DNA from 3 places in the Microbispora sp. H10885 genome. Region 1 is predicted to be linked to each of the others. Evidence: riboswitches for the same ligand, from Rfam matches in the RefSeq annotation. Region 1 holds a riboswitch; each other region holds the start of a gene.
What was found. A riboswitch is a leader RNA that binds a small molecule or an ion and turns the genes downstream of it on or off. The one in region 1 is predicted to bind cobalamin.
Positions count from the first base shown of each region.

Region 1 (9,703 bases):
GGGACGGCCCGCCGCCGTGCTGGGCGTCCCGGTCGGCTTCATCGGCGCGGCCGAGTCCAAGCGCGCCCTCGCGGCGTCCGGCCTGGAGTTTCTGGTTGTCCACGGCCGCCGGGGCGGCAGTGCCATGACGGCGGCGGCGGTCAACGCCATCGCCTGCGAGCAGGAGTGACGAGACGTGACAGGAACGCTCTACGGCGTCGGCCTCGGCCCCGGCGACCCCGAACTGATGACCGTGAAGGCCGCCCGCCTGATCGGCGAGGCCGACGTGATCGCCTACCACGCGGCGCGGCACGGCCGCAGCATCGCCCGGTCGATCGCGGCCCACCACATGCGCGACGGGCAGATCGAGGAGCTCCTGCAGTATCCGCTGACGACGGAGACGACCGACCACCCCGGCGGCTACCAGGGCGCGCTCGACGACTTCTACGCCGGCTGCGCCGACCGCCTCGCCGCGCACCTGGACGCCGGGCGCGACGTCGTCGTGCTGTGCGAGGGAGACCCCCTCTTCTACGGGTCGTACATGCACATGCACAAGCGGCTCGCGCACCGCTACCCGGCCGAGGTCGTCCCCGGGGTCACCTCGATCGCGGGGGCGTCCGCCGTGCTGGGCCGCCCGCTGGTCGAACGCGACGAGACGCTGACGGTCCTGCCCGGGACGCTGCCCGCCGCCGTGCTGGCCGAGAAGCTGCGCGGCACGGACTCGGCGGCGGTGCTCAAGCTGGGCCGCACGTTCGAGAAGGTGCGCGACGCGCTGGCCGAGGCGGGCCGCCTCGACGAGGCCTGGTACGTCGAACGCGCCACCACCGACGCCCAGCGTGTGGCCCCGCTCAAGGACGTCGACCCGGGGCAGGTGCCGTACTTCTCGCTGGCGCTGATCCCCAGCCCGGCGCAGCTCACGTTCGTGCCGGAGCCCGCCGGACGCACCGGTGCAGGCGAGGTCGCGGTCGTCGGCCTCGGCCCCGCCGGGCGGCCCTGGCTGACCCCGGAGGCCCAGGAGGTCCTCGCCGAGGCCACGGACCTGGTCGGGTATGGCCCCTACGTCGACCGGGTCGCGCCCAACCCCCGCCAGACCCGGCACCGTACCGACAACCGCGTCGAGGCCGAGCGCGCCCGTCACGCGCTCGACCTGGCCCTCGCCGGGGCGCGGGTCGCGGTCGTGTCGTCGGGCGACCCGGGCGTGTTCGCGATGGCCAGCGCGGTGCTGGAGGCCGCCGCCGACCCGCGTTACGCGGACGTCCCGGTGCGGGTGGTGCCCGGTCTGACCGCCGCGCAGGCCGTGGCCGGCCGGGCGGGCGCGCCGCTCGGCCACGACTACTGCGTGCTGTCGCTGTCGGACCAGCTCAAGCCGTGGGAGGTGGTCGCCGGGCGGATCTCCGCCGCCGCCCGCGCCGACCTCGTCCTCGCGATCTACAACCCGGCGTCGAAGACCCGCACCTGGCAGGTCGCCGCGGCCCGCGACCTGCTGCTCGAACACCGCGATCCGGGCACGCCCGTGGTGGTGGGCCGCGACGTCGGCGGCGAGCGGGAGTCGGTCGTGATCACCACTCTGGGCGAGCTCGACCCGGCCGCGATCGACATGCGCTGCCTGCTGATCGTCGGCTCGTCCACCACCCGCGTCGTCGAGCGCGGGGACGGGGCGGTCGTCTTCACCCCGCGCCGCTATCCCGCGTGATCGCGTACCCAGGTGACGGCGTCGGCGACGTCCGTCACCCGGGTGACGCCGCCGGGCGTCGCGGGCCGGTCCACCATGACGACCGGCAGCCCCGCCTCGCGCGCCGCGACCAGCTTGGCGCGGGTCTGCTCCCCGCCGCTGTCCTTGGTGACCAGCACGTCGAGCCGGTGCTCGCCGATCAGGGCGCGCTCTCCCGCCACCGTGTACGGCCCCCGGGCGAGGATCACGTGGACGTTGGCGGGCACCGGCGGCTCCGGCGGGTCGACCGACCTCGCCAGGAACCACAGCCCGGTCAGCGGCGCGAACACCGGCAGGCTGCGGCGGCCCGTCGTCAGGAACACGCGGCTCCCGAGACCGGGCAGCGCGTCCGCCGCCGCCCGGAGCGACGGCACCCGCAGCCAGACGTCCTCCGGGCCCTCCGACCAGCCGGGACGCCGCAAGCCGAGCAGCGGCGTCCCGGTCGCCGCGCACGCGTGCGCCGCCGACTCGCTCATCCGCTGGGCGAAGGGATGCGTGGCGTCCACCACGACCCGCGGACCGTGCTCGGCGATCCACCGGGCGAGCCCGTCCGGGCCGCCGAAGCCGCCCGACCTGACCTCGCCCACCGGCAGCCGGGGATCGGCGACCCGGCCGGCCAGCGACGACACCACCCGCAGGCCCGGCAGCGGCGCCAGCTCGGCGGCCAGCGCTCGTGCCTCGGCCGTGCCGCCGAGGATCAGGACGAGCACGCGCGGTCCCGCGCGGCCGAGTAGAGGTGGCTGTCGGGGAACTCGTGCGCCGTCAGCGCCCGCCCCACCACGATCACGGCGGTCCGCCTGATCCCCGCCGCGACCACCCGATCGGCGATGTCGCCCAGGGTGCCCCTGATGATCTCCTCGTCGTCCCGGCTGGCCCGGGCGACCACCGCCACCGGGCAGTCCGCGCCGTACGCGGGCAGCAGGTCGGCCACGACGGCGGCGATCCGCTGCACGGCCAGGTGCAGCACCATCGTGGCGCGGCTCGCCGACAGCGTCGCGAGTTCCTCGCCGGGCGGCATCGGGGTGGCCCGCGCCGACGTCCTGGTCAGGATGATCGTCTGGCTCACCCCCGGAACCGTCAGTTCCCGCCCCAGGGCCGCGGCGGCGGCCGCGAAGGCGGGCACCCCCGGGATCACCTCGTACGGCACGCCGTGGGCGTCGAGCCTGCGCATCTGCTCGGCGACCGCGCTGAAGACCGACGGGTCGCCGGAGTGCAGCCGCGCCACGTCGAGCCCCGCCTCGTGCGCCGCCGTCATCTCGGCGACGATCTCGTCGAGGGTGAGGTTCGCGGTGTCCACGAGCCGCGCGTCCGGCGGGCAGTCGGCGAGCAGGTCGCGCGGCACGAGCGACCCGGCGTACAGGCAGACCGGGGCCGCCTGAAGGGCCCGCAGCCCACGCACCGTGATGAGGTCGGCCGCGCCGGGCCCCGCACCGATGAATCGAACCGTCACTGCTCGCGCTCCTTCCGCGCCGTCCAGATGGTCACCGGCATCAGGGGACGCCACCCGGTGAAGCCGCCCACCGGCGAGGCGCGCTGCACCGACAACCGCACGAGGTCCCCGCCGAGCCGGGCGTGCCACTGGGCGAGAACCGCCTCCGACTCCACGGTGACGGCGTTCGCCACCAGCCTGCCGCCCGGGGCGAGGGCGTCCCAGCAGGTCTCGACCACACCGGCCCCCGTCACGCCGCCGCCCACGAAGACGGCCGCCGGGGCGGGCAGCCCGCCGAGCGCGTCCGGGGCGGCTCCGGTGACGACCCGCAGGCGCGGCACGCCCAGCGCGTCCGCGTTGTGCCTGACGCGGTCCGCGCGGACGGGGTCGCGCTCGACGGCGACGGCCCGGCACGACGGATGCGCGCGCAGCCACTCGACGGCCACGCTCCCGGAACCCGCGCCCACGTCCCAGAGCAGCTCGCCCGGCAGGGGCGCCAGCTTGGCCAGGGTGACCGCCCGCACCTCCTGCTTGGTGAGCTGCCCGTCCGACTCGTACGCCTCGTCCGGCAGCCCGGGCACCCACCCCAGCGGCACCGCCGACGGGACGTCTGTGCAGGCCACCGCCACGACGTTCAGCGCGGGCGACGTCTCGCCGGCCGGCCAGCCCGCGGCCGTGCCGTCGCGGCGGGACTCGGTCGCCGCGCCGAGATCGCCGAACACGGTGACGCGGCTCGCGCCGTATCCCCGCTCGGTCAGCAGGGCGGCGACCAGCGCGGGCGTGTCCGCGCCCGCGCTGAGGACGAGGACGCGACGGCCCGGCGCGAGCGCCGCGGTCAGCGCGGCGAGCGGCCGTCCGACCAGGCTGACGGTCTCGACCTCCTCGGCGGCCCAGCCGAGCCGCGCGCAGGCCAGGGTGGCCGACGACACGTGCGGCAGCACCCGCAGCCGGTCCGGCCCGAGCAGCCGGGCGAGCGTCGCGCCGACGCCGAAGAACATGGGGTCGCCGCTGGCGAGCACCGCGACCGCGCGTCCCGCGTGCGCGTCGAGCAGCCCCGGCAGCCCCGCGACCAGCGGCGACGGGTACGGCGCCCGCTCGCAGGCCACCGACGCCGGCAGCAGGGCGAGCTGCCTGGCCGACCCGACCACGACGTCGGCGGCGACCAGTTCGGCGCGCGCCGCGTCGGTGAGACCGGCCCAGCCGTCCGCGCCGATCCCGACGACCGACACGGGCCTCATCGGGGGGGCTTCCTGAGCAGGTAGGTGTCCATGACCCAGCCGTGCGCCTCGCGCGCCTCCGCCCTGAGCCGCCGGATCTCGCCGGCGACCTCGCGCACCGGCCCGGCGACGAGGATCTCGTCCTCGGTCCCGACGTACGCGCCCCAGTAGACGTCGGCGTCGGCGGCCTCCGGCAGGTCCGCGAACGCGCAGCCCGCGTCGAGCATCACCACGATGTCGCCGGCGGCCTCGACGTCTGCGGGCAGGCGGCGGCCGGTCGTGATGTGCAGCGGCCTGGCGACCCTGGTCAGGCTGACGCGGTGCCGCGCGGCCAGCGCCGACACGCTGCTGATCCCCGGGATCACTTCATAGTCGAACGGCTCTCCGCCCCTGGCCAGGACGTCCTCGACGATCGCGATCGTGCTGTCGTACAGGGCGGGGTCGCCCCAGACGAGGAACGCGCCGACGCCGTCCTCCGGCACCTCCTCGGCGATGAGCCGGGCGTAGACATCGGCCCGGCGGGCCCGCCAGTCGGCCACCGCCTCCACGTACGCGCCGCTCGTACGGTCACGCTCCGGGTCGCGCGCCTCGACCGTCCGGTACGGCTCCCGCGCGTGGGCCGCGATCAGCTCGCGCCGCAGCCGCACCAGGCCGTCCTTCACGGCTCCCTTGTCGAGCAGGAAGAACACGTCGGTCTCCGCGATGGCCGCGGCGGCCTGGAAGGTCAGGTGGGCGGGGTCCCCGGCGCCGATGCCGATGATCAGGACTCGCTTCATAGGTCACGAGTATGGACCCCGGCTTGACGTACTTATGCGGACGGTGCACGCTCAAGGCGACAAAAGAAGACAGAGGCGACGGTGCGCAGGAACCTGGTGTGAATCCAGGACGGTCCCGCCACTGTGACCGGGGAGTGTCTCCCGCTCGTCACCACGGCCGCGACGGCTGGAAGGTTCGGGCGACACGATGACCCGGGAGTCAGGACACTGACCCGTTGTCCTCCATCACCGGGGCGAGCGACCCCGTGAGGAGAATCACATGGCTCAGCCGGCCGTCCCCGTCTCCCGGCCCTTGCCGGTCACCATCCCCGTGCGTGAGATCCTGCCCTGGGCGGTCTTCGCCGCCGTGGCCGGGCTCATCCTGCTCTACTTCGTCGGCGCGGAGCAGGGCGCCACCCACCTCATCAGCGGGCACACCGTGCACGAGTTCGTGCACGACGGCCGGCACCTCCTCGGCTTCCCCTGCCACTGAGGCCCGCCCGATGCCCACCATGCGCTCCCTGCTGGTGCGCGGCATGCTCGTCGGCCTCGCCGCCGCGCTGCTCGCGTACGTCGTCGCCTGGTTCGCCGGAGAACCCCAGGTCGCCGCCGCCATCTCCATCGAGGAGGCGAGGGCGGCGGCCGGCGGAGAGGCCGCCGAACCGGAACTCGTCAGCCGGACCGTCCAGGAGACCGCCGGCCTGCTGACCGCCCTGCTCGTCTACGGCGCCGCCCTCGGCGGCTTCTACTCCATCGCGTACGCCTTCGCCCACGGCCGCCTCGGCGCTCTCGGCGCCCGCGCCACGGCGCTCACCGTCGCCGCCGCCGGCTTCGTCGTCGTGTACGTGACCCCCATCCTGAAGTACCCGGCCAATCCCCCGGCCGTCGGCAACCCCGATTCGATCGGCCGCCGGACCACGCTGTACTTCGCGATGATCCTCGTCGCCCTCCTGGCGGCGGCGGTCGCCGCGTACGCGGGCCGTTCCCTGTCGTCCCGCCTGGGCACCTGGAACGCCGCTCTGTCGGGCATCGTCGTCTACGCCGTCCTCGTCGGTGTCGCGTACGCCGTGATGCCCCCGATCGACGAGGTTCCCGACGACTTCTCCGCCGACACGCTGTGGTGGTTCAGAGTGGCGTCGTTCGGCATCCAGTTCGTCCTGTGGGGAGCCATCGGCCTCCTGTTCGGCGGCCTGACCGAACGCTCCCTGCGCCAGGGAACCCCCCGGGAGGCCGGGCTCCGGCCCGCCGCGACGCGCTGAACCGGTCGGGACCACCCGCGGGCCGCCCGCGTGAAGCCGGCGTGTCACAGGTGGAGCGCGTCGGGGGCGTCGTCCTCGACGAGGAAGCCCCCGGACTGGTGGTGCCAGAGCCGGGCGTAGGACCCCTGGGCCTGGAGCAGCTCGCCGTGGGTGCCCTGCTCGACGACGCGTCCCCGGTCGAGCACGACCAGGCGGTCCATGCGGACGACGGTGCTGAGCCGGTGCGCCACCACGAGTGCCGTACGGTCCTGCATCAGGCGCCACAGGGCCTCCTGGATGAGGATCTCGCTCTCGGAGTCCAGGGCACTGGTCGCCTCGTCCAGCAGCAGGACGGGGGCGTCGCGCAGAATGGCGCGCGCGAGCGCGATGCGCTGCCGCTGGCCGCCGGAGAGCTTGACGCCGCGCTCGCCGATCAGGGTGTCGAAGCCGTGCGGCAGAGACTCGACGAACTCCGTGACGTGGGCCGCCCGCGCGGCCCGGAGGATCTCGGCGTCGGTCGCGCCCGGCCGGGCGAACGCGAGGTTCTCCCGTACGGACCGGTGGAACATGGCGGGTTCCTGCGGAACGTAGGCGATGAGGCCCCGCAGGTCGGCCTGCCGCAGCCGGGCGATGTCCTGACCGCCGATCAGGATCCTGCCTCCGTCCACGTCCATGAGACGCAGCAGCAACCGGGTGAGGGTGCTCTTGCCGCCACCGGACCGCCCGACCAGCCCGATCTTGGTGCCGCCGGGGATGTCCAGGTTCAGGCCGTCGAACAGCGGCGCGCCGCCGGCGTACCCGAATCTCACCCGCTCGAAGCGGACGCTCGCGTCGGCCGGGCGCAGGGGCTGCGGGTCGGCCGGGTCCACCACGGTCGGCGGCGTGAGGAGCAGCTCGGTGAACTGGGCGGCCTCGGTGAGCGTGCTCTCCATACGCCGGTACACCTGGTTGAACTCGAACATGATGTTGATCGCGTTCGTGTAGTAGGTGAACGTCACGACGATGGCCTCCACACCGAGGCCGCCGCGGAGCGCCGCGGCGAGGAGCAGGCCCGCGGCACTGGTGAGCACCGACAACGGGGCGACGACCATGTCCACCCTGAGGTTGTTGTAGTCCCAGGACCGGATGGACAGCCGGCGCTGCTCGGCGATCCTGGCCCTGTGCTCGACGGCCTCGCGTGTCTCGGCGGCGAACGCGCGGACCGTCTCCATGTTGGCCAGCACGTCGGCGACGTGACCCGACACCAGCACCTTGGCCGCCTCACGCGCGTCGACCAGGGCCTGCCGGTGGCGGATGAGCGGAGCGACGAGAACACCGGTGACGACGATGAGACCCACGAGGACGAGCACCAGCAGCGGGTCGTACCGCCACAGCACCACCGAGGCGAAGGCCAGGGGCACCACCTTCGCCATGATCGAGAACGTGAGGGTGTCCATGAACTCCTCGAACCTGGAGGAGAATCCGAGCACCCTCTTGGTCAGCGAACCGGCGAAGTTGTCGTGGAAGAACGCGACGTCCTTGGCCAGCAGCTCGTCCATGCCCAGCACGCCGAGCCGCTCGATGCCCCGGCCGTCGGCGCGGTTCAGGAAGTGCATCCCCGCCCGCCAGAACGCCTCACCCGTCAGAAGCAACGCGGCGAAGCCGAGCACGTAGGGCAGCAGCGCGTCGAAGGAGCCGTCCCGGCCGCCGGAGAGGTGCCCCACAAGGCCCGCCACCGCCAGCGGCGCCAGATAGAACAGGCAGATGTTCCCGATCGCCGGCAGCACCAGCGCGGGAGCCGCGATCGGCCACTGCCGCTTCAGCTCGCCGCAGTAGTACCGCAATGCCAGCAAAAGCGCCGATCTCCGCGCGGATTTATCATTTTCGGCCTCGTCCACCGTCCCGAGCACAGCCATCAGCCCTCCCGAATGCCGATATCGCCCTGGCCATGCTCCCGCAGCCCGTACGGGAGGAGCGAACGATTTTTCGCCGCCCGGCGAATAGGACCGAGGGGTAAACCTCACGCAGATGACCGAAATATTCATTAAGGGAGTTATCAGCTGCGACCTTTCCTTACGGCGGCCGGAGGCGTGCGCGGACGACACGAGATCAGCCTCGGCCGTCACATGGTCCTGAGCTCTGCTCAGCTGATCCCGGATCCGGCCACGCCCGGTGTGGCCCGACGTCTGCCCGGCATCGGGCCATGCCGGCCGGTTCCCGAGCACCCCGAACCGTACGCCGGAACAGCGGAGAGCCGCCCCCGGTGGTGCAAGGGGCGGCTCGGTCTTCCGGCTTCCGGATCCGCTGTGGCCGGTCTGCCTTTGCCTGACTTACCGGTATCCGGCCTTACCGGTATCCGGCGGCGACGATGTTCGCCTGCACCGCGTCCTCGGTGGCGTTCGTCGGGTATCCGGAGGTCATCACGCCCTCGTAGAAGGTGCCGGCGGCGCCGTGGCTGTTGTCACCCCCGATGCCGAGGATGATGGCCCCTTCCTTCTTCATCGGGTTGTAGCCCGAGACGTTGGGACGCTTGCCGTCGTAGAAGGTGCCCAGGCCGCCCGACTGCGCGTTGCCGCCGCGGATGGCCCAGTGGTTCGGCTCGCCCTTGATGATTGCGGTCAGGTAGCGGTGGCTGATGGTGGGGTCGCCCGCGTTGTACTTCTGGTTGACGCCGGAGAACAGGCCGTTCTCAAGGTCGGCCATGATCCACGGGCCGTTGCCGGCGCCGTAGCCCCAGACCTTGATGTTGCCGAAGTAGATGGCCTCCATGGTGCCGTTGCCGTTGTCACGGCTGTTGGTCTCGGCGTTGCCGTAGTCGAAGCAGCAGCCGCCGTTGTAGTGGGTGCCGTCGAAGATGGCGTACATGCCCTCCGGCTGGTCGCCCTTGGCCACGCCGTTGGTGTTGTTGTTGCGGTAACCCACACCGGGATCCACGTAGACGCCGTACGCCTTGCTGCCGTAGACCGTGGTCGGCGCCTTGGTCGCGGTGGCGAGGTTGTCGTACCCGCCGGGAGCCGGGCCCGAGAAGCCGCCGGGAGGCGCCTGGGTGAGGCGGTTGTTGCGCCCGGACTGGTCGTAGATGATCGTGATGAGGCAGGTCGTGTTCGCGCAGAACGAGTCCTGCGCGGCGGCGTTCGCGGCGCCGCCCGCGCTCAGCACGCCGATGTCCCGGGTGGTGTTGTCCGAGGAGCGGCGCACCTGGTAGAGCGGGCCGTTGTAACTGCCGTACAGGGCGCGGGTCGTGCTGTGCGCCGCGACGCAGGGCGTGCCGCCGGCGGCGTAGATGTCACACGGCCGCGTGCCACCCGGCGGCGGCGAGGGGGTGGACGAGGGCGTCCGCGAAGGAGACGCCGAAGGGGACGCCGAGGGCGAGCCGCCGGGGGACGGGGAGGTGA
Region 1 covers NZ_JABBWY010000011.1:95,896-105,598, reverse strand. The annotation lists gene HHX37_RS27630 (precorrin-8X methylmutase) at 1-169, shown strand, start outside; gene HHX37_RS27625 (precorrin-2 C(20)-methyltransferase) at 176-1,672, shown strand; gene HHX37_RS27620 (cobalt-precorrin-6A reductase) at 1,660-2,400, opposite strand; gene cobM (precorrin-4 C(11)-methyltransferase) at 2,388-3,140, opposite strand; gene cbiE (precorrin-6y C5,15-methyltransferase (decarboxylating) subunit CbiE) at 3,137-4,357, opposite strand; gene cobF (precorrin-6A synthase (deacetylating)) at 4,354-5,112, opposite strand; cobalamin riboswitch at 5,137-5,343, shown strand; gene HHX37_RS27600 (CbtB domain-containing protein) at 5,372-5,584, shown strand; gene HHX37_RS27595 (CbtA family protein) at 5,595-6,350, shown strand; gene HHX37_RS27590 (ABC transporter ATP-binding protein) at 6,395-8,161, opposite strand; gene HHX37_RS27585 (arabinofuranosidase catalytic domain-containing protein) at 8,655-9,703, opposite strand, start outside.

Region 2 (9,703 bases), on a different contig from region 1:
GCTCGCCCTCGATCCGCGTGAGCCGGTCGAGCACCACGTCGGTCACCGCGTACGCCGCCTGGATCAGCAGCCAGGTCACGCAGGCGATCAGGAGCAGCGACAGCACCCGCTGGAAGCCGTGGGAGCCCGATCCCGGCATGTCCGGGTCGTAGACGGCCTTGACGGTGCCCACCACGGCCGAGGCGAAGCCCGGCCAGGTGCAGCGGCGCGCGAACGGCCCGGCGAGCGCCCATCGGTCGCCGATCAGCCGCGACCTGAGCACCCGCCGGGCCAGCTCCACCGCCACGATCGCCGTCCCCACCGCGATCGCCAATGTCGCCCAGTTCCACGCTGCCGCTGTGACGGCGCCCCCGTTCGTCGTCATGGGGTTTCCTTTGCCCGGGATTGGAACCCCCTTAAACGGGATCAGAAGGCTTCGTCGAAGGCCACCTCTCCCTCGACGGCCACCTGGTAGGCCGAGACCCGCCGTTCGAAGAAGTTCGCCAGCTCCTGCACGTCCTGGAACTCCATGAACGGGAAGGGGTTGGCCGTGCCGTACCGCGCGGGCAGGCCGAGCCGGGCGAGCCGGCGGTCGGCGACGTACTCCAGGTAGCGGCGCATGTTGTCCGCGGTCATCCCGCCGGTGCCGTCGCCGCACAGGTCGCGGGCGAAGGCCAGCTCGGCGGCGACCGCCTCCTCCATCATCCGCACGACCCGGCCGGCCAGCTCGTCGTCGAACAGGTCCGGCTCCTCCCGGCGTACGGTGTCCACCACCTCGAAGGCGAACTCCATGTGCATGGACTCGTCGCGGAACACCCAGTTGGTGCCGGTGGCGAGGCCGCCCAGCAGCCCCCGGGAGCGGAACCAGTAGACGTAGGCGAAGGCGCCGTAGAAGAACAGCCCCTCGATGCAGGCGGCGAAGCAGACGAGGTTGAGCAGGAAGGCCCGCCGGTCCTCCCGCGTCTCCAGCCGCGACAGCTCGCTGATCGAGTCGATCCAGCGGAAGCAGAACTCGGCCTTGTCGCGGATCGAGGGGATGTGCTCCACGGCGGCGAACGCCTTCACCCGCTCGTCGTGGTCGGGCAGGTAGGTGTCCAGCAGGGTCAGGTAGAACTGGACGTGCACGGCCTCCTCGAACAGCTGGCGGCTCAGGTAGAGCCGGGCCTCGGGCGCGTTGACGTGCTGGTAGAGGTTCAGCACGAGGTTGTTGGCCACGATGGAGTCGCCGGTCGCGAAGAACGCCACCAGCCGGTTGATCAGGTGCCGCTCCCCCGGCTCCAGCGTCGCCAGGTCGGCGAGGTCGGAGGCGAGGTCGACCTCCTCGACGGTCCAGGTGTTCCGGATCGCCGCGCGGTACCTCTCGTAGAACCCGGGGTAGCGCATCGGGCGGAGGGTCAGGTCCATGCCCGGGTCGAGCAGCATCGTTCTCATTGGCACGCCTCGCAGATCTCGGGGTTCTCAAGGGAGCAGGCGACCGCCCCTTCATCGGGCACGGCGGGGGTGACGGCCGGCACGGTCGTCTGGGCGATCCTGGTCGCCGGGCGCGAGCGCAGGTAGTAGGTGGTCTTCAGGCCCGACCGCCAGGCGTAGGCGTACATCGACGAGAGCTTGCCGATCGTGGGCGCGGCCATGAAGAGGTTGAGCGACTGCGACTGGTCGACGTACGGCTGCCGCGCGGCCGCGAGGTCGACGAGCGCCTTCTGCGGCAGCTCCCAGGCGGTGCGGTAGAGCGCCTTGAGCTCGCCGGGGATCGCGGGGATGTCCTGGATCGAGCCGTCGTGGAGCTTGATCGCGTCGCGGATCGCCCGCGTCCACAGCCCGAGGGCCTGGAGGTCGCGGACGAGATACCGGTTGACCTGGAGGAACTCCCCCGACAGCGTCTCGCGCTTGAAGACGTTGGACACCTGCGGCTCGACGCACTCGTAGCAGCCCGCGATCGAGGCGATCGTGGCCGTCGGCGCGATCGCGACCAGCAGGGAGTTGCGCAGCCCGGTCTCCGCGATCCTCGCGCGCAGCGCCGCCCACTCCTCCGGATGCGCCGGGGCGCACGGGTAGTGGTCGGGGTGCAGGACGCCGCCCGCCGCCCGCGTCTCCTCGTACGCCGGGTGGCGCCCGCGTTCGGCGGCCAGGCCGGCCGAGGTGCCGTACGCCGCGAGCGCGATCTCCTCGGCGATCCGGGTGGACAGCGCCAGCGCCTCCGGCGAGTCGAACGGCAGGCGCAGCGCGAAGAAGACGTCGGCGAGGCCCATGACGCCGAGGCCCACCGGCCGCCACCGCTGGTTGGCCGCCTCCGCCTCGGGGGTCGGGTAGAAGCCGAGGTCGATCGTGCGGTCGAGGAACCGTACGGCGGTGCGGACCGTGGCGCGCAGCCGGCCGAAGTCGACGGCGTCTCCCTCGGGGGTCAGGTGGGCGGCGAGGTTGACCGAGCCGAGGTTGCACACGGCGGTCTCCCCGTCGCTGGTGACCTCCAGGATCTCGGTGCACAGGTTGGACAGGTGGATGACGTTGCGCGGCAGCGCGGTCTGGTTGGAGGCGCGGTTGGCGGCGTCCTTGAAGGTCATCCAGCCGTTGCCGGTCTGGGCGAGGGTGCGCATCATCCGGGCGTAGAGGGTGCGGGCGGGCACCTGCCGGACGTACCGCCCGGAGGCCTCCAGTTCGCGATACCGGGCGTCGAACGCCTCGCCCCACAGGTCGGTCAGCTCGGGGGTCTCCTTGGGGTCGAACAGCGACCACACGCCGTCCGCCTCGACCCGGCGCATGAACTCGTCGGGCACCCAGTTGGCCAGGTTGAGGTTGTGGGTGCGGCGCGACTCCTCGCCCGTGTTGTCGCGAAGCTCCAGGAACTCCTCGATGTCGGCGTGCCAGGTCTCCAGGTAGACGCAGGCGGCTCCCTTGCGCCTGCCTCCCTGGTTCACCGCCGCCACCGACGCGTCGAGCGTGCGCAGCCAGGGGACGATGCCGTTGGACAGGCCGTTGGTGCCCCGGATCAGCGAACCGCGCGAGCGCACCCGGGTCCAGGCGACGCCGATCCCGCCGGAGTACTTCGACAGCCGCGCCACCTGGCCGTACCGCTCGTAGATGCTCTCCAGTTCGTCGCGCGGCGAGTCGAGCAGGAAGCACGACGACAGCTGCGGGCGGCGCGCCCCGGAGTTGAACAGCGTCGGCGAGCTGGGCAGATAGGCGAGCGCGGACATCAGCCGGTACAGCTCGGCCGCCTCGCCGACGCTCGCCGACAGGCCGCAGGCCACGCGCAGCAGGAAGTGCTGCGGGCGTTCGAGCACCCGCCGCGTGACCGGATGCCGCAGCAGGTAGCGGTCGTAGACCGTACGCAGCCCGAAGTACTCGAACCGGTCGTCGGCCGCCGGGTCGATCAGCGCGTCCAGCGCTTCGGCCTCGTCGGCCACGAACGCGGCGACCGCGTCGCCCAGCAGCCCGGCCGTGTGGGCGGCCGCGACCGACTCGGAGAAGGCGCGCACCCCCTGGCCCGCCGTCTCCTCCTCGATCACCCGGGCGAGCAGCCGCGCCGCCCGCCGGGAGTTGTCCGGGTCCGCGACGACCCCCGCCGCCGCCTCCTCGATGGCCCGCCAGACGTCCGCGGTCTCCTCCGCGCCGCGCGGCCCCGTGGCGGGGCGCGCGGGCGCGGAGACCGGGTCGGTGATCGTCATCGGTCGCCCTCTCCTCCTCGTCTCCTGACCCGGCCGGCCGGAGGGGAGGGGACGCCGCGGCGCACGCGTGCGACGGCACGGCCTGCGGGCGGCGGGCCCTCCCTCGGGGCACGGCGCGGGCACGCGCGGTGACTCCGCGCGCGGTCGCGGGCAGGTCTTCGGGCTCGCGGGCGACCGGCGGGACACACGCCCGCCGGACCTACTGGCCGTCGCTTCCCGGTGCGCTCACGCACCAGTGCTCTGTGACGGCGGTCGTTCCCGCTCACCGCTGCGGGGCAGCCCCGGATTCCCACCGGGTTCCCTCTTGCCTCACCGAGGTGAACCAGCGACGCGATGGATCCTACATCTAGTGGGCGATCTCGCAAGCGACCCTACAAGTTGTGTTGGTCACCGGATTCCGAGATCATCGAGAAGCAGGGCCGTACGACGCGCCTCGCCCGTGAGCCACTGCCGGAACTCCTCGCCGGCGAGCCACATCGGCGTCCAGCCGTTGCGCTCGCACAGGCGGAGCCAGGCGGGCGAGTCCGCGACGGCCCGGCACAGGCCGGTCAGCGCGTCGCGCTCGCGGGCCGCCACCCCGAGGGGGGCGAGCAGGCCGGTCCAGTTCGCGTACGCCACCCGCACCCCCGACTCGGTCAGCGTGGGCGCGTCCAGGCCGGGCAGGCGCTCGGGAGCGGAGACGGCGAGCGGGCGCAGCCGTCCGGCCCTGACGTGGGCGGCGACGTCGCCGCGCCCGCCGAAGGCGAGCGCGGTCGTCCCCTCGGCCACCGCCGCGACGGCCCGTGCGGGGCTGTCGAAGGCCTCGTACGCCGCCAGCCGCGGATCGGCCCCGAGGCCCCGGGCGGTCAGGCCGAGCAGCAGGTGGCCGGGCCCGCGGTCGGGCCCGCCCGCCACCTTCACCCGCTCGGGGGTGCGCAGCAGGGCCGCCGCGACCTGCTCGAACGTGCGGTAACCCGAATCGGGGGAGGTCACCAGCACCTGCCACTCCCCCGCCAGCCTGGCCAGCGGCACGGTCCGGGCGGCGAACGGCCCCGCCTCATCGGGCGCGCGCCCGAGCGCGCAGTCGGCCAGCAGGAGGGGGTCGGCGACCATCAGCCGGTCCGGCCGTCCGACGGCGAAGCGTCCGACGGCCGACGCGCCGCCGCCCCCGGCGTCCCGCGTGACCAGCACTCTGCCGGCCCAGCGGCGGGCCTCGATGAGGGACTTCAGGCTCCGGGCGACGCCGTCCCCCCAGCACTCCGGCGGGCCGGGGACGAGGAGGGAGATCTCCCCGCGGTACGGAGGCGCCGGGGTGCCGCATCCGCCCGCCAGGGCCAGGACCCCCAGTGCGAGAACCGTACGGCGTCGCATGCCGGCACCCTCCCCCCGAAGAGCCCCTTATGCGGACAGACTATGAGCAACCACCCCATCTCAGGACATAACGGACGTTACGGATGTGGCGATCGGCGGGTGGGCGGGCGCGGCGCTCATGTCGTCGGTGCCGATCGGAGGGCGCGGTGACAGATGCGCACCGTCCGGCTCGCGTCCGCGACGCGAGCCGGACGGGACGTGGCGGAGCTACTCGACCGTCACGCTCTTGGCGAGGTTGCGGGGGCGGTCGACGTCGCGGCCGAGGGCGACGGCCGCGTGGTAGGCGAACAGCTGGAGCGGGATCGTGAGCAGGATGGGGTCCAGCTCCACCTCGTTCCTCGGCACCACGATGCAGTCGTCGGCCGCCTCGGAGGTGCGGTGGCCGACCATGAGGATGCGGCCGTGCCTCGCCCGGATCTCGCCGAGCGTGGTGAGGTTCTTGTCCAGCAGTTCGTCGTCCGGCACGACCGCGACGGTCGGCAGCTCGGGGCTGATCAGCGCCAGCGGGCCGTGCTTGAGCTCGCTCGCCGGGTAGGCCTCCGCGTGGACGTAGGAGATCTCCTTGAGCTTCTGGGCGCCCTCGCGGGCCACGGGGTAGCCGCGGACCCGGCCGACGAACATCATGCCCGGCGCGTCGGCGTACTTCTTGGCCAGCTCCCTGATCCGGTCCTCCAGGGTGAGGATCTCCTTGATCTGCTCGGGCAGCCGCCGCAGGCCGTCGCAGATCCTGCGGCCGTCGGCCGGCGACAGGTCGCGTACGCGGCCGAGGTGCAGGGCGAGCAGCGCGAACGCCACGGCGGTGGAGGTGAACGCCTTGGTGGAGGCCACCGAGACCTCGGGCCCGGCGTGCAGGTAGATGCCGCCGTCGGTCTCCCGGGCGATGGCGCTGCCGACCGTGTTGACGATGCCGAGCACCCGGCCGCCCTTGCGCTTGAGCTCCTGCACCGCGGCGAGCGTGTCGTACGTCTCGCCCGACTGGCTGATGGCGACGTACAGCGTGTCGGGCTCGACGACCGGGCTGCGGTAGCGGAACTCCGAGGCCGGCTCGGCGTCGGCGGGGATGCGGGCCAGCTCCTCGATGAGCTGCGCGCCGATCTGCCCGGAGTAGTACGCGGACCCGCAGCCGATGATCTTCACGCGGCGGAAGGACCGGGTCTCGCGGGCGTCCATGTTGAGGCCGCCGAGGTGGGCGATGTGGAACCGGTCGTCGATGCGGCCGCGCAGGGTGCGGGCGACCGTGTCGGGCTGCTCGGAGATCTCCTTGAGCAGGTAGTGCTCGTAGCCGCCGTTGTCGTAGTGGCCGGCGTCCCAGTCGACCGTGAACGGCTCCTTGGCGGTCTCCCGGGCGTCGCTCGTGAACGTGTTGAACCCGTCGGCCTTGATGACCGCGAGCTCGCCGTCCTCCAGGTGGACGACCTGCCGGGTGTAGCGGATGAGCGCGGCGACGTCGGAGGCGGCGAACATCTCCTTCTCGCCGAGGCCGAGGACGATCGGGCTGCCGTTGCGGGCGACCACGATCTCGCCGGGGCGCTGCGCGTCGACGACGGCGATGCCGTACGTCCCGACGACGCTCTTCAGCGCCCGCAGCACGGCCTCCCGCAGCGAGTCGGTCTCCTTGACCATCCGCCCGACGAGGTGGGAGAGCACCTCGCTGTCGGTCTCGCTCTCGAACTTCACGCCCTCGCCCTCCAGGCGGCGGCGCAGCTCGTCGGCGTTCTCGATGATGCCGTTGTGCACGACGGCGATCCGCTGCTCCTGGTCGAGGTGCGGGTGCGCGTTCACGTCACTGGGCGCGCCGTGCGTGGCCCACCGGGTGTGCCCGATCCCGATCGTGCCCTTGAACTTCGCGGGCACCGCCGCCGCCAGGTCGGCGACCCGGCCCTTGACCTTGCGCGTCTTGAGACTCCTGGAGTTCACGACGGCGAGGCCCGCCGAGTCGTAGCCCCGGTACTCCAGCCGCTGGAGACCTTCGAGCAGGATGGGCGCCGCATCCTTCGGCCCGACGTAAGCGACGATTCCGCACATAACCGCTCCTATCCGTAAACGATCCTCCGGAGCTGGCGCAGGGTCAGCTCCGGTGCCGCGACACGCCTTCCCGCGAGCTCGGCGGAGATCCTGGGGAAGATCTGGTCGTTGGTCAGCCCCCTCGACTTGAGTTCGCCGTGGCGGCGCCGCACGTACTCTTCCGCGGGCTCGCCGAAGTACGCCAGGACGTCGGCCACCACGCGGGCCGCCTCACCCGGACCCAGCGAGGTGGTCCGGGTGAGATGGCCGATCAGATCCTCGAAGGGATGCCGTGCCGTGGACACAGAGCAGGACCCTAACGCAGCGCGGATGCCGACTAACAAGTTTCTTGCCCGTTTTCGGGCAGGATCAGACCGAGAACCTCTTGGAGGAGCACGTACGCAGAGCCTTCGGTGTGTCCATGCCGGTGGCCGGTCCGGGCCGGTCTGGCCGGTCTGGGACGGAACTCCCGGTGTTGCCGGCCACCCGGACGCTCAGGGGCAGGGCTCCTTCCTGGGGCAGGGCCATATGTCAGTGATCCAGACTCCCAGCACGTTCTCGTCGCGGCTCATCTCGCGCACCCGCCTCGGCGACGATTCGGTGACGACTCCATAGATCAGTCCGTCCGAGGCCGCCTTTCTCAGCTCTCCTAGTTCCAGTCCGAATTTCCGCAGATTCAATTCGTCGGCGCCGGCGAGCCGCGCGACCCAACTTCTGAACTGGTCCACGGACGACCACTCCACGCAACGAGAGCCTGGCGCGCACCCCTCGTCGCCATCCCAGTAGAGCGACGAGCCAGCTTTGCGGGACCTCGACAGGAGCACACGCTCCGGAGGGCCGTTCTCCACGCCCAGGGTCTTCTCCGTCACCGGCTTCTTGAACTCGATTATCGCTTCCACGGTCAGGCCCGGCGGGAGTCTTTTCAGCACCCAGGCGCTGCCGTCCCCCTTCGCCCCCGTGCCGAAGCCGGCTCCCGTTCCCAGCCCGAGGAGCGCACGGGAAATCGGATCCGGCGACGGCTCAGGCACCTGGACCACTTTCCCTGCCGCGTCCAAGGTGACGGCGTAAGAGCTGGGGGAGATACGTGCCGGTCCCCGGAAGCCCGACCATAACTCACCCGTCGGCCCTATCCGGTAGCCACTCCCCTGCGGCTCCCTGTACCAGTTGGACAGATCCAGCCGTCGTCCCGGGTTCGTCATCACAGCGGCGGCTTTCACGATCAGCTCCCCATGATTGGGAAACGGTGCCGACGGACGCGGAGCGCTCGATGCCTCCGAACCGCCACAGGCGCAGGTGACCAGCAGGGCGACAATGAGTGCACCAAGCAGACGGCCTCGCATACGGAATACTCCTCGGGGTTTCCGGACCAGGTCCAACTCATCTCGGTGTCCTCCGAGGGCACTGGTCTCGGCTTGCCTTGCTTCTCGCCTCCGCGATCGCCTCCCGTCAAGGGGCATCCGGATCCTTTGCTTTCGCATCCTTTGCTTTCGCGCTGTGCGAGCACCGCGAGCATCTGTCCCGCCCCGGCGATCAGCGACGATGTGGCAACGGCACGACTACCTGGTTTTTGTCGCGGACAGGTGCCATCTCTGCGATCTGGGCCACTTTCACCAGCGGCCCTGTCAAGCTGGGCCGGATAACCTCAGGCTGCCCGTAAGCGATCCACCCGTATACGAGCCCAGCCGAGGCGGCGGATCGCAGCCGCGGCAGATCGAGACCCATCGTCTTGAGCATGACGCCATCGTCGTCCCTGAGCGCGGCCACCCAACTGCGGAATTGAGAGAGCTGGTCGTTGTCGTCGCATCGAGGCCGATCGCGCTCCTCACAGGTCACGCCGCTGGGCCAGTACAGGGGCCTCACCGTCCAGGCGTCGGGGCCCGTCCGCGTCAGAGGCGTCATGGGCGACAGGACGAGATCCAGCGACATCAGGTCGGTCGTCTTCTTGATCTCCTCCATGGGCACAGGGCGCTTCAATTCGACGACCGCCGTCACGAGGACGTTGCTCGGCAGCCTGTCGAGAAGCAGCAGGGCGTTATGCGACACCTCATGCGCGGCGCCGAAAAGGAGCGGCGTCATGTCCGTGTAGGGCAGACGCGGAGAGCGAACCTCACCCGAGTCCTGCCGCACGACCTCGAACACCCGCCGCGCCGCTTCATCGGGGACGGATCGCGGCCGCACCAGCACTGTGACGGTGATCTCGCCGTCGTCGATGACGGGGCCCCCAGGCCAGGGCTGCACCACATACTCGGGGTTCGCGATCATCATGCCCGTGGTCAATACCTTTTCCACGTGCGCACACCTCGACGACGAGCAGGGCACCGCTTGGTGCGCGGCAGGCCGCGGGGTCGTCTCCGCTTGAGTATCACAGCTCGCAATCACGAACATAGCAGCCGTCATAATCACGATGCGCCATAACAATTCCGTCAGGCTCCTCACTGTTGAAGCTCGGGCAGGGCGGCCGGAAGGAATCCGTCCCTCCGGCCGCCCTCTCCAGGGCCGCTACCGCTCTCAGTAACGGTTGCCGTTCCGCTGCAGGAATCCGGTGTCCGCCTTACGACCGTGCAGCACCTTCATCTTCTTGCATCCGTTGAGCTTCTTCGGGTTCACGGGATGACACTGCCGATCCTGAGACGGCGACACCCAGTAGTTCATGCGAAATTCAGGGAAAGCACTATGTCCGTAGGCCTTGATGTCACAGGTGTTTC
Region 2 covers NZ_JABBWY010000002.1:265,810-275,512, forward strand. The annotation lists gene HHX37_RS06235 (mechanosensitive ion channel family protein) at 1-364, opposite strand, end outside; gene HHX37_RS06240 (ribonucleotide-diphosphate reductase subunit beta) at 406-1,410, opposite strand; gene HHX37_RS06245 (ribonucleoside-diphosphate reductase subunit alpha) at 1,407-3,644, opposite strand; cobalamin riboswitch at 3,776-3,986, opposite strand; gene HHX37_RS06250 (Bug family tripartite tricarboxylate transporter substrate binding protein) at 4,032-4,994, opposite strand; gene glmS (glutamine--fructose-6-phosphate transaminase (isomerizing)) at 5,202-7,019, opposite strand; gene HHX37_RS06260 (hypothetical protein) at 7,028-7,303, opposite strand; gene HHX37_RS06265 (hypothetical protein) at 7,493-8,215, opposite strand; gene HHX37_RS06270 (hypothetical protein) at 8,529-9,287, opposite strand; gene HHX37_RS06275 (LamG-like jellyroll fold domain-containing protein) at 9,507-9,703, opposite strand, start outside.
Region 2: another riboswitch for cobalamin. It lies ahead of HHX37_RS06245 (ribonucleoside-diphosphate reductase subunit alpha); the one in region 1 lies ahead of HHX37_RS27600 (CbtB domain-containing protein).

Region 3 (9,703 bases), on a different contig from region 1:
CGGGGGAGCACGGCACCGGGCTGGGCATGCTGCTGATCCACGCCGCGACGGCGGTCCTGTCCGCCTGGGCCCTCGAACGCGGCGAGTCGGCGCTGGACGTGATCGTGCACCTGGCCGTCACGCCCGTGCGCCGGCTGTGGGCGATGGCCGTCGTCCTCGCGGGCCCGCCGGCCGGCGTCGCCCCGCTCCCCGCGGGCGTCCTGGGGCGGTTCTCCCTTCCGCTCCCGCGCCGGGCCGACTTCGCCGTGGTCGTCGCCCGGCGTGGTCCGCCTCCCGTCTTCTCCGTTCTCTGATCCGGGCTCGCCCCCTCCGGGGGCGGCGGCTGTCGCCATGCCGCACGCCCGTTCCCAGCCGCCTGGACCGCGCCCCGCGCGGCCGCGGCTCGTGTCCGGCACGCACGCCCCGCCGCGCGTGGCCCGGGTGACGCCTCGCCGCGCCGCCGCCCACCCGCGGTGACGCCTCGCGGGCTCGGAACGCTCTCGCAGGGCCTGGAGCCGCCGGCCGGAGCTCCGCTCCGGCCCGCTCCGCCGTGCGACGCGTCCACCCGGGTTCCCGCTCGTGAAGGGCGGCGCCCGCCGGGCACTTCCCCCCTGCCCTGGTGAGGCGTGCCCGCGGGCGCGCGCTCACGGCCGAACGGAGAGACCCCCCCATGACCTCGACCGCCGACGTCCATCCCGTCGTCGATCCCCCACGCCCTCCTCGCGGCAGAAGCGCGACCTGGGCGGCGCTGCGCCCGCTCGTGGTCCGCCTGCACTTCTACGCCGGGATCCTCATCGCCCCCTTCCTGCTCGTCGCGGCCGCCACGGGCCTGCTGTACGCCGCCTCCTTCCAGATCGAGAACGTCGTCTACCGGCACGAGCTGACCGCGCCCGTCAGCCAGGTCACCGTCCCCCTCGGCGAGCAGGTCGCCGCGGCCCGCCGGGCGCTGCCCGAGGGGAAGGTCGCCGCGGTGCGTCCCGCGGCCGAGCCCGGCCTGACCACCCGGGTGCTGCTGGACGTGCCGGGCCTGCCGGAGAGCACCCGGATGGCGGTCTTCGTCGATCCCGGGACCGGTCAGGTGCGCGGCACCCTGGAGAGCTACGGCGGCTCCGGGGCGCTGCCCGTGCGCGCCTGGATCTCCGACCTGCATCGCCGCCTGCACCTCGGTGAGCCCGGCCGGATCTACAGCGAGCTGGCCGCCGGCTGGCTGTGGGTGGTCGCCCTCGGCGGGCTCGCGCTGTGGCTGACCCGGCGGCGCCGCGACGGCCGCCGCCTGCGCGGCCTGTTCACCCCGGACCGCGCCGCGACCGGGTCGCGCCGCACGCTGTCCTGGCACGGCTCGGTGGGCCTGTGGGCGCTGCTGGGCCTGCTGTTCCTGTCCGTCACCGGCCTGACCTGGTCGAAGTACGCCGGGGACAACATCGCCGGGCTGCGTACGGCGTTCGGCTGGGAGACTCCCACGATCGACACCGATCTGGGCGCGCACGCCGGGCACTCGGGGCACTCGGGGCACGCAGCGAGCGGCGGGCAGGCCGGCGGCACCCCGGATGTGGGAATCGACCAGATCACGCGGGCGGCGGCGAGCTGGCGGCTGTCCGGCCCGCTGGAGGTCGTCCTGCCGGGCGAGCCCGGGGACGCGTACGTGGTCAAGGAGATCCGCAAGACCGTCCCCACGCGCCTGGACCAGCTGGCGTTCGACCCGGCGACCGGGCGGTTCGTGGGCGAGCTGCGGTTCGCGGACTATCCGCTGGCCGCGAAGCTCACCGAGTGGGGCATCGACGCGCACATGGGGCTGCTCTTCGGCCTGGCCAACCAGATCGTCCTGGCCGCGATCGCCGCCGGGCTCATCACGCTGATCGTGCTGGGCTACCGCATGTGGTGGCGCCGCCGCCCGACCCGCGGCTTCGGCCGGCCCCACCCCCGGGGTGGCGTGCGGGGCCTGCACTGGGGGCTGTTGGTGCCGCTGGCCCTGCTCACCGCCGTGGCCGGCTACTACCTGCCCCTGATGGGCATCTCCCTGGCCGTGTTCCTGGTGATCGACGTCCTGCTCGGGCTCCGCGCCAGGCGGGCGGGCTGACGCCCGACGCCGTCGTGCGGCGTCTCATCGGGCCGGTTCACCCGAGCGGTGGACCGGCCCCGCGAGGCGTGCCCTCCGGCTGACCAGGCACAGGCCCCCGACCAGGGCGATCGACGCGATCACCGGCGCCGGCCCCGGGGCGAAGCCGGTGACCGTGAGGGTGAGCAGCGCGCCGCCGACGAGCGGCGCGGCGACCGCCATGTGCCGGCCGGTGGCGGCTCCCGCCGGCTCCTCCCACCGGCCGAACAGGGCGGTGAGCCCGAGCAGGACCGGCGCGAGGGCGGCCAGCCACAGTGGGGCGCCGCTCCACCAGGCCGCCGAGCCGGGGAGAGGAGCACTCGGCCCGAACCCGATGGTCGCGAGCCCGGCGACGGCGACGAGCGCCGTCATGTGCCACAGGTAGACGGTCATCATGCGGGGCGCGAGCGCGGTGAGCGCCGCCTCGGCGCGGGGCCGGCGCGCCAGGGCGTTCAGGGCGGGGCGCAGCAGCATCGCCAGGCCGAGCTGGCCGGCGAAGAGCGCGAGCAGGCACGCGCTCGGCGGGGCCATGTTCGAGATCGCGCCGGGCATCCCGATCATGCTGGCCGGGTACGGCCCGGCCGCCACGAGTGCCGCCACCATCGCGAACCCGGCCACCGCGAGCGCCGCCGCGCGGCGTCCCCGCAGCCACTCCAGGCCGCCGTCGGCGTACCGGAACCCGACCTGGTGGACGGCCAGCCACACGAACGCGACGTTGAGATAGCCGGCGGCCTCCAGCCCCGAGAAGCGGACCACGTCCGTCAGCACCGCGCCGCCCGCCAGCACGGGCAGCGCGACCCCGGCCCGTACGCGGAGCAGGCAGGGGGTGGCCACCACCGCGAGCAGGTAGACGGCGAGGAACCAGAGCAACTGGCCGACGGTCCGCGCGGCCACCTCGACCGGCTGCGGGGGCACGCCGAGCGCCGTCAGGAGGTGGGGGAGCGGCAGCCAGACGGCCGCGAGCGGCGCCACCGGCCAGGCCAGGCGGCGCACCCGCCGCGCCGTCCACTCCCGCGCCGTCCACTCCCGCGCCGTCCACTCCCGCGCCGTCCACTCCCGCGCCGTCCACTCCCAGGCCGTCCGCTTCTCCGCGCTCGGCCGCCGCGTCGACCGCTCCCGGGCCGCCCGGCCCGTCTCGCCCGTGTCCGGCAGGCCGGCGCGGCGCGCCGCGGACCGGAAGCTGATCGCGTTGGCCGCGCCCCCGGCGAAGAAGACCAGCGGCATCACCTGGGAGATCCAGGTGACGAACGGAGCCGCCGCCAGGGCGTTGCCCGTGGTCAGCCGTCCTCCGGCGTACGACAGGACCGGCATCGCCCAGTGCTGGACGACCACGAGGACCATCCCGAAGACGCGCAGGATGTCGATGAAGCGGTCCCGGGGCCCGGGGGCGGCCGGGGCCCGCGCGGGGGCGGGGGGAAGCATGGTCAGGGACACGGGGGAGCCGCCTTCGGTGTGTCGATCGTCGGTTGCCGGACGCCGGTCGTCCGTCACGGGCCCGGCCGGAGCGGGGACCGGCCGCGACCGCGCGCTCCGGCGCCGGCTCGCGGACTGAGGAGGAGCGGGGGAGACAGTCCGTCAGGAGCTTCTGCCGGGAACCGCCCGGCCGTTCCAGGGTCCCGCCCGGCCGCCGTCCGGCGCAGCGACGGAGCCACTACTCCCGATCATGGGCGAGCCCCCACCATCGGGGTGGGGCCTGCCCTACCACCCCGGCGTACGGGCAGGCGGGCGGACCTCGGCGGCCGGGGGAGGATGACGGCGCCGCGAGGCGGGTTGGTACCGTTGCGTCCGACGCGCGCAGCGCAGCGAAGTCCGGTGCGAACCCGGCGCTGTCCCGCAACTGTGGTTCCCCGCCCCCGGGGACGAGCCAGGTCGCCTGCGTTGTGCGCCGACGCCGTCAACCCTCGTGGAAAAGGGTGATCCGTCCAATCCCGCGGGTCTCTCGATTTCCCGGCTTTCCCCCCTTGGAGGACCCTCGTGAGGCCCCTGCGTACGGCCGTCGCGGGTGTGGTGCTGGGCATGCTCGGACTGGCCGGCTGCGGCCAGAGCGACGGCTCCGCCACTTCCGCGTCCCCCGCCGCCTCGAACCCCGCCGCTTCCAGCTCCGCCGCCTCGGGCGGCGCCTTCCCCGTCACGATCCAGGCGGGCAACGGCGCGGTGACCATCGCCAAGCGGCCCGAGCACATCGTGTCGCTGTCCCCGACGGCCACCGAGATCCTGTTCGCGATCGGCGCGGGCGCCCAGGTGGGCGCGGTGGACGACCAGTCGAACTACCCGCCCGAGGCGCCGAAGACGTCGCTGTCGGGCTTCAAGCCCAACGTCGAGGCGATCGCCGCCGCCAAGCCCGATCTCGTCGTGCTCGCCAACGACCTGGAGGGCGTGGTCGCCGGGCTGGGGAAGGTCGGCGTCCCGGTGCTGCTGGAGCCCGCCGCGACCAAGCTGGAGGACACCTACGACCAGATCCGGGACCTCGGCGCGGCCACCGGCAACGTGGACAAGGCCGAGGAGGTGGCCGGCGGCGTCAAGCAGAAGATCGACGCGCTCGTCGCGGCGGCGCCCAAGGGCAAGGGCCTGACCTACTACCACGAACTGGACACCACGCCGTACGCGGCCACGTCGAGCACGTTCATCGGGCAGGTCTACAGCCTGTTCGGGCTGAAGAACATCGCCGACGAGGCCCCCGACGCGGCGGGCGGCTACCCCAAGCTGTCGGCGGAGTTCGTGGCCAAGGCCGACCCCGACCTGATCTTCCTCGGCGACACCAAGTGCTGTGGTCAGAACGCCGCCGCGCTGGCCAAGCGGCCGGGCTGGTCCGGCCTGGCCGCCCTGAAGCGGGACCGCGTGGTGGAGCTCGACGACGACGTCGCCTCCCGCTGGGGACCGCGCGTCGCCGACCTCGCCCAGGTCGTCAGCGACGCCGTCCAGAAGGCGGCGGGCTGAGCCGGTGGTGACGCGCAGGCCCCCGGTGACGCGCACGCCCCCGGGATCGCGGTGAGAGCGGTGCCGCGGCGGGTCCGGGTGACGGGGTGACGGCGGCGGGCCGGTCACGCCGGGCGCTGCTCGTCGTGTCCGTCGTGCTGCTGGTCAGCCTGATCGCCGGTCTGGCGGCGGGCGCGGCGGTCATCTCGCCCCGCGCCATCGCGCTGGCCCTGCTCGACCGGCTGCCGCTGGTGTCCCTGCACAGCGGCCTGCAGCCGAACGAGGAGGGCATCGTCTTCCAGCTCCGGGTGCCCAGGGTGCTGCTGGCCGCCGTCGTGGGCGGCCTGCTCGCCCTCGCGGGGGCGGGCTACCAGGGTGTCTTCCGCAACCCGCTGGCCGACCCGTACCTGCTCGGCGCGGCGGCCGGGGCCGGGCTCACGGTGACGCTCGTCGTGGTCTTCCTGGGCGGCGACGCGGGGGTGGCGGCCGTGCCGGTCGCCGCCTTCGCGGGGGCCGTCGGCGGGGTCGTCCTCGCGTACGCGCTGGGACACACGGCGGGCCGGGGAGGCGGCACCGCGACGCTCGTGCTCGCCGGGGTCTCGGTCACCTCGTTCCTCACCGCCATCCAGACCTTCGTGCAGCAGCTCAAGGTCGACGAGCTGCAGCGCATCTACTCCTGGATCCTCGGCGACGTCGGCGGCGGGTGGGAGCAGCTCCGCATGATCGCGCCGTACGCGGTGGTGTCGACGGTGGTCGTCCTGCTGCACGGGCGGCTGCTCGACGTGCTGTCGGTGGGCGACGAGGAGGCGGTCAGCCTCGGCCTGCACGCGACGCGCGTGCGGTTCACCGTGCTGCTGGCCGCGTCGCTCGCCACCGCGGCCGCGGTGGCCGTCAGCGGATTGATCGCCTTCGTCGGGATCGTGGTGCCGCACGTCGTCCGGCGGCTCGCCGGGTGGTCCTACCGCGTCGTGCTGCCGCTGTCGTTCCTCGGCGGGGCGGCGTTCCTCGTGCTGGCCGACACCATCGCGCGTACGGTGCTCGCCCCGGCGGAACTGCCCATCGGGGTGGTCACCGCGTTCGTCGGGGCGCCCTTCTTCGTCGCCGTCCTGCGGATGACCCGGCGGGTGGAGACGTGAGCGGCGACGCCGCCGGCCCCGGCGTCCCGGCGGTGGAGGCGCGCGGGCTGGGCGTCACGCTGGGCGGGCGGCCGGTGCTCGCGGACGTCACCCTGTCGGCCGCGCCGGGGGAGTGGCTGGCGGTCATCGGCCCCAACGGCGCGGGCAAGTCGACGCTCCTGCGGGCCGTCGCCGGGCTGGTGGCGCGTCAGGGTGAGGTGCTCGTGAACGGCGCGGCCGTGGACGGCCTGCGCCCGCGCCGGCGGGCCCGGCTGGTGGCCTACGCCCCGCAGAGCCCGGCGCTGCCGCCCGACATGACCGTGTACGACTACGCGTCGCTCGGCCGCACCCCGTACATCTCCTATCTGGGCAGCGAGAGCGCCCGGGACCGCGAGGTGACGCGGTCGGTGCTGGAGCGGCTCGACCTGGACGGCTTCGCGACCCGGCCGCTCGGGCACCTGTCGGGCGGCGAGCGGCAGCGGGTCGTGCTCGCCCGCGCGCTGGTGCAGCAGGCGCCGGTGCTGCTGCTGGACGAGCCGACCACCGCCCTCGACCTGGGGCACCAGCAGCAGGTGCTCGAACTCGTCGACCGGCTGCGCCTGGCCGACCGGCTGACCGTCGTGACGACGTTGCACGACCTCAGCCTCGCCGGGCAGTACGCCGACAGTCTGGTGCTGCTCGCCGCGGGCCGCGCGGTCGCGGCGGGCCCGCCCGGGCGGGTGCTGGCCGAGCCGCTGCTGACCGAGCACTTCGGCGCCCGCGTCCGGGTGGAGCCCGGCGCCGACGGGCGGCCGCTCGTCCACCTGGTGCGCCCGCCGCTGCCTGCACCGATCTCCGCCGGGGACGAGAGGTGACCGGCCTGCCGCGGCCGTCGCTGACCCACCGCGCCGAGGACGGCGCGCGTCTCGGCACGCTGCTGTGGCGGTTCGGGCCGGGCTGGCGGATGATCTCCTCGGCGATGCTGGGCGGTGGGATCGGCCCCCGGGAGTGGGTGCTGAACGCGCAGGTCGCGAGCGGCTACGCGCGCATGGACCCGGTGGAGCACATGGCCTCGCTCGGCCCTGCGGGCCCCGGCGTCGGCATGATGACGGCGGCACCGGTCGAGCGGTTCCGCGTGGCGGCCGACGGCGGAGCGGAGGCCGCCGCCACGGTCGGCCTGGGCGTGCCCACCTGGGCGGCGTCACCCGAGGGCGTGCCCGACCCCGGCCTGCCGGCCGTGCCACAGCCCGGGCGGAGGCCCCCAGGACATGCCCCGGAGCGCGGGCGGGAGGCGACCCGGGAGACCCCCGGCCCGGGGGACGCGGCGGCGTGCCTGCCACGCCCGGGGACGGTCAACATCCTGGTGGCGGCGCCCGTGGCCTTTTCCGACGCGGCCCTGGTCAACGCCGTCATGACGGTTACCGAGGCCAAGACCCAGGCGCTGCTGGAGGCGGGTTTCCCCTGCACCGGCACCGCGTCGGACGCGGTCTGCGTGGCCGTACGGCGGGAGGGCCCGGCGGAGCCGTTCGGCGGCCCGCGCTCCGTCTGGGGCGCGCGGATCGCCCGGGCGGTCCACCGGGCCGTCCTCGACGGCGCCCGCGACTGGGCGGAACACGCCGCTGTGTGAAGGCGGTCTGTGAGGGCGGTCTGTGAGGGCGGCCGCTACTTGAACGTGACGGTGTTCACCATGTGGTCGATCAGGCCGCGGTCGCATTTGCCGGTCGGGCAGAAGAACGTGATCAGCACCGCGGTGCCGGTGTCGCCCTGCCGCACGAGGTAGGCGTAGAAGTCGAGCCGGCCGCCCTGCTGGGGGTCGCTCAGCACGCCCTCGATCTGGAACGCCGGCTTGGCCCCGACCGTCGTGGGGGACGGGACGCCGGTGTAGGCGACCGTGCCGGGGAAGGCCGTCTGCAGGCTCTCCTGGAGCTCCATCGGCGAGTCGGAGAGGCTCAGGGTATTGCTGACCTGGGCGAACACCCCTCTGGCGCGATCCGGCTGACCCGTGATGATCGGGTTCACCCTCGACCAGTCGGTGTTGCCCGGCACCGCGAACAGCGCGTCGAACTCGTCGCGGGCGGGGGAGGCGATCATCCACTGGTCGGCGTTGGTCCTGGCCTCGCCCCAGGTCGAGGGGTAGGCCATGGTGAACGGCGCGGCGGTGCTGCCCGGGTAGGTGTTCCACGTCGCGGCGGTGTCCCCGCCCCTGGTGAGCAGCAGCGTGGCGGCGACGGCGATGGCCGTCAGGACCGCCAGGCCGCCGATCAGCGGTCCGAGAGGGAGTTTGCGCCGGGCCGGCGGCCGCCCCGTCCCCGCCGCGACCGTGGCCTGCGTGTGGGACGACCCCGGGGGATACGACCCGTGATGCGAGCCGTGAGGTGAGCCGTGATGCGAGGCCGCGGACTGCGCGCCGGGGGGACGCGAGCCCGGAGGATACGACCCCTGATGCGAACCGGGCTGAGATCCAGGGTGGGATCCAGATCCGGCCTGGCCGCCGGGGTACGAGCCCGGGCCGGGGTGCGTGCCCGGGTGGGTGGCGGGATACGAGCCGTGCTGGGCGCCGGGGTAGGAGGCCGGCTGACCGGCGGAGGGCCGGGAGACCGGTGGTACGGACGACGGCGGGACCGAGGACGACGCCGGGGGATACGACCCTGCCGGCTGGGACTGGGCCGGCTGGGACTGGGCCGGCTGGGACCCGCCGGGGTAGGAGACCGGCGGGTAGGAGGAGGCCCCCTCCGCCGGGCCGCCCGCTCCGCCGCTGATCGCGTCACGCAGGGCCGACACGAACGCCAGGCAGGTCGCGTACCGGTCCTCCGGCGCCTTGGCGAGCGCCCGCGTCAGCACGGCGTTCACCGCGTGCGGCAGGTCCGGCCGGTACGGCGTGAGCGGCGGCGGATCGTGCGAGACGTGGGCATAGAGCAGGGCGAGTTCGGTGTCCCGCTGGAACGGCGGCTGCCCGGCGAGCGCCTCGTAGACGACGCAGGCGAAGGCGTAGAGGTCGCTGCGCCCGTCCACCGGCAGGCCGCGGATCTGCTCGGGCGCGACGTAACGCGGGGTGCCCATGAAGTGCCCGTGGCTGGTCAGCCCGGCCTCGGCCGACGAGCTCTTGGTCAGCCCGAAGTCGGTGAGGTAGACGTGCTCGGACCGGGTGACCAGGATGTTGGCCGGCTTCACGTCCCGGTGCACCAGGCCGTTGGCGTGCGCCGCGTCCAGCGCGGAGGCGATCTGCGCGAACAGCGGATTGGCCCGCCCGACCGGCAGCGGCCCCTCCGACTGCACCAGCTTGCGCATGTCGTAGCCCTCGACGTACCGCATCGCGATGAACAGCAGCTCGTCGCGCTCGCCGGCCTCGTACACGGGGATGATGTTGGGGTGGTCGATGCTCGCCACCAGCCGCGACTCCCGTACGAACCGGTCGCGGAAGCGGTCGTCCTGGGCGAGCTGCGGCGCGAGCACCTTCAACGCCACGGCCCGCCCGAGCCGCTGGTCCCGCGCACGGTAGACCGTGGCCATCCCCCCGCGCCCGACGACCGCCTCGACCGTGTAGTCGCCGAGTCGCCGCCCGATGAGCGGAGGCATCACCGGCCCCTCCGTCATGCGGATTCCCCCCTGAACGTTCTTC
Region 3 covers NZ_JABBWY010000007.1:447,102-456,804, forward strand. The annotation lists gene HHX37_RS21020 (hypothetical protein) at 1-293, shown strand, start outside; gene HHX37_RS21025 (PepSY-associated TM helix domain-containing protein) at 650-2,056, shown strand; gene HHX37_RS21030 (acyltransferase family protein) at 2,081-3,508, opposite strand; cobalamin riboswitch at 3,846-3,970, shown strand; gene HHX37_RS21035 (ABC transporter substrate-binding protein) at 4,049-5,011, shown strand; gene HHX37_RS21040 (FecCD family ABC transporter permease) at 5,098-6,126, shown strand; gene HHX37_RS21045 (ABC transporter ATP-binding protein) at 6,123-6,959, shown strand; gene HHX37_RS21050 (adenosylcobinamide amidohydrolase) at 6,956-7,711, shown strand; gene HHX37_RS36895 (serine/threonine-protein kinase) at 7,747-9,678, opposite strand.
Region 3: another riboswitch for cobalamin. It lies ahead of HHX37_RS21035 (ABC transporter substrate-binding protein); the one in region 1 lies ahead of HHX37_RS27600 (CbtB domain-containing protein).